DNA from 2 places in the Pseudoalteromonas sp. PA2MD11 genome. Region 1 is predicted to be linked to the other one. Evidence: predicted binding sites of a transcription regulator. Region 1 holds the regulator's gene; the other holds the start of a gene.
What was found. Region 1 encodes ArgR, which controls arginine synthesis, uptake and breakdown. Its sites were predicted from a motif close to ANTGAATANNTATTCANT; they were not measured.

Region 1 (3,181 bases):
GGATGATGTACTTGATTACAACGCCGATGCCGAGCAACTTGGTAAAAACATTGGCGATGATTTAGCTGAAGGTAAACCTACCCTACCGCTTATCTACGCAATGCAAAAAGGCACACCAGAGCAAGTTAAGCTAGTACGCGAAGCTATTGAGTTTGGTAATGGTATGGACCATTTAGAGAGCATTCTAGCGGCATTAGCTGACACTAAGGCCCTTGAATTTGCAATGCAAAAAGCTGAGCAAGAAGCTGACAAAGCAATTGCTTGTATTGCGTTCTTACCAGATACACCGTACAAACAAGCCTTAGAGAGTTTGGCCCGTATCGCCGTTGCCCGCGATCACTAAACACTATTTATTCGAGCCATTAAAAAAGCCTGCATTTGCAGGCTTTTTTGTTTTCGGCGATTTAAAAAATCGCCTATCATCTGTCGGGAATTAACCGTTGATGAAATCAACACCTTCTTGGATGTCTTTGTTAAGTGTAGCTAGCATGTCGTTTTTAGCTTGCTCTTCGAATGCACTTAACTCACCGTAAGAAAGGATTTCTTCAACGCCGTTTTTACCTAGACGAACTGGGTGTGCGAAGTATGCTGCGTCACCGTTTTCAACTGCAACGTATGCGTAATCAACTACTTCTTCACCTTGTAAGCCTTTAACTAAAGACATACAGAAGCGTGCTGCTGCAGCACCCATAGAAAGAGTCGCTGAACCGCCACCCGCTTTAGCGTTAACAACTTCAGTACCTGCGTTTTGGATACGTGGAGTTAATGCCGCAACTTCTTCGTCAGTGAAAGTAACACCTTCAACTTGAGATAGAAGAGGAAGGATTGTCGTACCTGAGTGACCGCCGATCACTGGAACTTTAACGTCAGTTGCGCTTAAACCTTTAAGTTCAGCAACAAATGCTTCTGAACGGATCACGTCAAGCGTTGTGATACCGAATACACGGCCTGCATCGTAAGTACCCGCTTTTTTGAATACTTCAGCAACGATTGGCACAGTGCCGTTTACTGGGTTAGTGATGATACCTACTAACGCTTTAGGACAGTTTTTAACGATGCCTTCAGCTAATGTTTTGATGATACCTGCGTTTACGTTGAAAAGGTCCGCACGGTCCATGCCTGGCTTACGTGGCATACCCGCTGGGATAAGAACGATATCACAACCAGCTAATGCTGCGTCTAAGCTGTCAGCACCAAAACCTTCAACTTTAACGTCTGTTGGGATGTGAGAAAGATCAACCGCTACACCAGGAACAACAGGGGCAACATCGTATAACGATAATTCAGAACCTGCAGGTAAACTTGTTTTTAATAATAAAGACAATGCTTGGCCGATACCGCCAGCTGCGCCTAAAACAGCAACTTTCATTGGAATTCTCCGTAATTTGAGGTAGGAAATATTTGTGGCCCTAAAGATAATGAAATTAGCGGCTAAAAACAAATTTATCCTGCTTATTTCGCGTATAATTTCGACCATAGTTGTAAACTTGGCTGTAAAGACACGCATTTTGGACGACTTTGTAAACTAATACTGCATAAATATGCAGAGTTGTGTAGAATTACCCTACATTTTATGAATAAAGAAACGGCAACATGCAACCACAAGACAAACAAGAAGCACTGATCAAAGCGTTTAAAGCGCTATTAAAAGAAGAAAACTTCGGCTCACAAGGTGAGATTGTCGAAGCATTAAAAGAGCAAGGCTTTGATAATATTAGCCAAAGTAAAGTCTCTCGCATGTTAAGCAAGTTCGGTGCAGTACGTACTCGTAATGCAAAACAAGAAATGGTCTATTGTTTACCGGCTGAAATGGGTGTGCCAACAGCGAAAAGCCCACTGCGTCAGCTTGTTATTGATATTATGCATAACGAAATGATGATTATTATTCGCACTAGCCCAGGCGCAGCACAATTAATTGCTCGTTTACTTGATTCACTCGGTAAAGCAGATGGCGTACTAGGCACGATTGCAGGCGACGACACTATTTTTATCGCCCCTGCGAAGATTTCTGAAATCGATGTGACGCTTGATCGCGTGCGCACTTTATTCGATACCGTTTAAAGTTGCTTTAAGAAGTTTACTGACGGGGCGAAAAACGCAGATCCCATATCGGCTTGAGTAAAATCGAGCCAATGATCATAGCAATCGCCCTGCCCCAAGCGACTCTTTAATACCTGCTCAAACACATCCCCTTGCGCCGCGCACGAAACCATTAAAATCCCCTGCTTATGCACATCACCAAATGGCATGCTTTGGTTTAGCAAGAGTGGCTGGCCATGCTCATCTTTTAATTCACTGCGAACCGCATGACTGGTTTCTACAGCAGGCATAATCAAGGTGTTATCTAGACGCGTGCGCCCCATGATTTGCTCTTGCTCAGACAGCGATAAATGCTGCCAGACACTCAGATCATGCACAAAGCGCTGAACATGAACATAACTGCCTTGGTCTTCAAAGTGACCCGGTTTGTCGATAAGTGCAGTACTTCGCTTTTGACGGCCATGGGGTGTATCGCCTGCATAAATAAAGCCGTTAAAATCACGCCCGTCTAAAAACCGAAAATTACGGACCTGCTCCACCAGCTCAACATCCGGTGTTAATAATTTTAGAATTTGCAGAGCAAATAGATGGTTTACATCTTCACGGTCTGAGCGAATTTGCACAAACAAGTCAAACGGCTGAGCACTCATCACATGCTCACTGTGAGTTACATTCGGAAAGCTTTGCAATTGGCTAGGGATAAACTCGGGCAAGATGTGCGGCCAATACTGAGCACCAAGGGCAACCACGCACGATAGCATGGCTTCTGAGAACTGATCAGCAAACTCATCTTGAATGACGCTAACGCGTTTTAGTTTTTTACGTAATGACTCATCGTGGCCATCGTAAACATTAAAAAACAGGTGCAAACCATGTAAGTTTGCTTCAGCACAAATCCCAGATTGCGCTTGCGCCATAGTGAATCCTTAGCTTCTCGTTATTTGCACAAAGCCAAGGATTCAAGATTGTTAGTAATTACTAATCATGAAAAAAATTGACTGTGTGCGGCATTATTTTTATTTTTACAGGCTGCTCAACAGCTAACACGCGGTCTTGCTCTGCTGCAACTTCACACTCTTGCCCTGCAATATTGATTCGATATACATAACGCGTACCGATAAAGCGCCTGTGCAAGATAGTT
Region 2 (3,181 bases), on a different contig from region 1:
TGATCCATTAGTTGGTCCTCAAGCTTACCAAGCTCGTGAATTAGGTTTCAAACTAGGTTTAAACCCTACTCAAATGAAACAGTTCGTTAAGATCTTCATGGGTCTTGCAAACATGTTCAACGATTTCGATTTCGCATTATTAGAAATCAACCCGCTAGTAATTACAGACGAAGGTAACCTTCACTGTCTAGACGGTAAAATCGGTGTAGATGGTAACGCGCTTTACCGTCAACCTAAAATCCGTGAAATGCACGATCCTTCACAAGAAGACGCGCGTGAAGCTCACGCTGCAAGCTTCGAGCTTAACTACGTTGCACTAGACGGTAACGTTGGTTGTATGGTTAACGGTGCAGGCCTAGCGATGGGTACTATGGACATCGTAAACCTACACGGTGGCAAGCCAGCTAACTTCCTAGATGTTGGTGGCGGCGCAACTAAAGAGCGTGTATCTGAAGCATTCAAGATCATCTTATCTGACGACAACGTTAAAGCTGTTTTAGTTAACATCTTTGGTGGTATCGTTCGTTGTGACATGATCGCAGAAGGTATCATCGGTGCAGTTAAAGAAGTAGGTGTAAATGTTCCTGTAGTAGTACGTTTAGAAGGTACTAACGCTGAACTTGGTCGTGAAGTACTAGCTAGTTCTGACCTTAACATCATCGCTGCTGAATCACTAACAGACGCAGCTGAAAAAGTTGTTGCTGCTGCGGAGGGCAAATAATGTCTGTATTAATCAATAAAGATACAAAAGTTATCTGTCAAGGTTTCACAGGTGGCCAAGGTACTTTCCACTCTGAGCAAGCGCTTGAGTACGGTACACAAATGGTTGGTGGTGTAAGCCCAGGTAAAGGCGGTCAAACGCATCTTGGTCTTCCAGTATTCAACACAGTACGTGACGCTGTTGAAGCAACTGGCGCAACTGCATCAGTTATCTACGTACCAGCACCTTTCTGTAAAGATGCAATCTTAGAAGCTATCGATGCTGGCATCGAGCTAATCGTTTGTATCACTGAAGGTATCCCAACACTAGACATGGTTGACGTTAAAGTTAAGCTTGATGAAACTGGTGTTCGTATGATCGGTCCTAACTGCCCAGGTGTTATCACTCCGGGTGAAACTAAGATCGGTATCATGCCTGGTCACATCCACAAGCCTGGTAAAGTAGGTATCGTATCACGTTCTGGTACTCTTACTTATGAAGCGGTTAAGCAAACTACTGACGCTGGTTTCGGCCAATCAACATGTGTTGGTATCGGTGGTGACCCAATCCCTGGCACTAACTTCATCGACGTTTTAGAAATGTTCGAAAAAGACGAGCAAACTGAAGCTATCGTTATGATCGGTGAAATCGGTGGTACTGCAGAAGAAGAAGCTGCAGAATACATCAAGCACAACGTAACTAAACCTGTTGTTTCTTACATTGCTGGTGTTACTGCACCTGCAGGTAAGCGTATGGGTCACGCTGGTGCAATCATCGCAGGCGGTAAAGGTACTGCTGATGAGAAATTTGCTGCATTAGAAGCTGCTGGCGTAAAAACTGTACGTTCACTAGCTGACATCGGTAATGCACTTAAAGAGAAGACAGGCTGGTAATCAGTTCTAATCTCTTAAAAAAGGCTCGCTTATGCGGGCCTTTTTTGTATCTGCCACTATCTTATAACATGCACGAAAATTCCACCTGTAAATTAAGAATAATAATGCTTTATTTGTGAATATAAATTCTCTACACTTGTGGCTTGTATATCTGTTTTTATTAAAACATTCGACTTTAATAAGGTAAATATTACGTGCGTACCACAGAATTGGTAGATGGATTTCGCCAGTCAACTCCATACGTTAATGCTCACCGCGGTAAAACATTCGTTGTTATGCTTGGCGGAGAGGCGATCGATCAGTCTGGTTGTCGCAGCATCATCAACGATGTCGCGCTACTAACTAGTCTTGGTATTAAGATTGTTTTAGTGTTTGGTGCTCGTCCACAGTTTAACGCAGCGCTTGAACAAGTTGGCATAACTAGTCAGTTTCATAATGAGATACGGGTAACTGATAACGCAACATTTGATGTAATTAAAAAAGTTGCGGGTGCAATGCAGTTCGATATAACCGCGCGTTTATCTACGTCTTTAAGTAGTACACCTATGTCTGGCTCATTTTTAAATGTGGTGAGTGGTAATTTTGTTATTGCTCAGCCTCTAGGTGTTGATGAAGGTGTTGACTATCATCATTCAGGTAGAGTGAGACGTATTGATGTTGCGGGTATTCGCCACCAGTTAGATAACAACGGAATTGTTCTGCTTGGGCCAATAGCGGCGTCTGTTACAGGTGAAAGCTTTAACTTAACCGCTGAAGAAATCGCTACGCAAGTAGCTCTCAAACTACGCGCTGATAAAATGCTTGGGTTCTGTAAAGAAGCCGGTATTTTGGATGAAAATGGTGAAGCAATTGCAGAGCTAATGCCAAATGAAGCCGAGCAACTATTAGCAAGCTACCGCAAGCAACCTGACTCATGTGTAAGCGCCACTGTTTTCTTGCAAGCTGCAATTGATGCTTGTCGGGGTGGCGTGCATCGTTGCCATCTTGTTAGTTATAAAGAAGATGGTGCACTATTACAAGAGCTGTTCTCTTTAGATGGTATTGGTACACAAATCGCACCACAAAGCTCTGAGCAATTACGAAGTGCAAGTATTGCTGATATTACCGGTATCATTAACCTTATTAGACCCCTTGAACAACAAGGCTATTTAGTACGCCGTTCTCGTGAGCAGCTAGAAATCGAAATTGAACAATTTACGGTTATCGAGCGTGATGGACTTATCATAGCCTGTGCGGCTCTGTATCCGTTTGCAGATGAACAAGTGGGGGAGTTTGCAAGTTTGGCTGTTCACCCTCAGTACCGAGATGCCGACCGCGGCAGTTATCTACTGAGGTTTATTATTAATAAGGCTAAACGTGCAGGTTATTCGCATTTATTTGCTCTCACCACACGCAGCATTCACTGGTTTTTAGAGCAAAGTTTTGAAATAGTGACAGTTGATGAGCTACCTGCGAAGAAAAAAGCGCTTTATAACCATGAACGCCGCTCTAAAGTATTGCGTCTAGATTTAACTAAGCTAGGTAATAAGAGGTGACGCATGTGTCACCTCTAATATACCCAAACCACCCCAAGGTGCGAGTTTCAGCA

Region 2: the regulator ArgR is predicted to act here: its motif matches at 1,708-1,725, upstream of argA (amino-acid N-acetyltransferase).

The regions. Positions count from the first base shown of each region.
Region 1 covers NZ_JADKNF010000004.1:234,880-238,060, forward strand. Annotated here, with positions in the region: gene ispB (octaprenyl diphosphate synthase) at 1-343, shown strand, start outside; gene mdh (malate dehydrogenase) at 434-1,369, opposite strand; gene argR (transcriptional regulator ArgR) at 1,594-2,061, shown strand; gene ISP07_RS07405 (Dyp-type peroxidase) at 2,058-2,957, opposite strand; gene ISP07_RS07410 (ABC transporter ATP-binding protein) at 3,019-3,181, opposite strand, start outside.
Region 2 covers NZ_JADKNF010000002.1:89,189-92,369, forward strand. Annotated here, with positions in the region: gene sucC (ADP-forming succinate--CoA ligase subunit beta) at 1-721, shown strand, start outside; gene sucD (succinate--CoA ligase subunit alpha) at 721-1,593, shown strand; gene argA (amino-acid N-acetyltransferase) at 1,788-3,128, shown strand.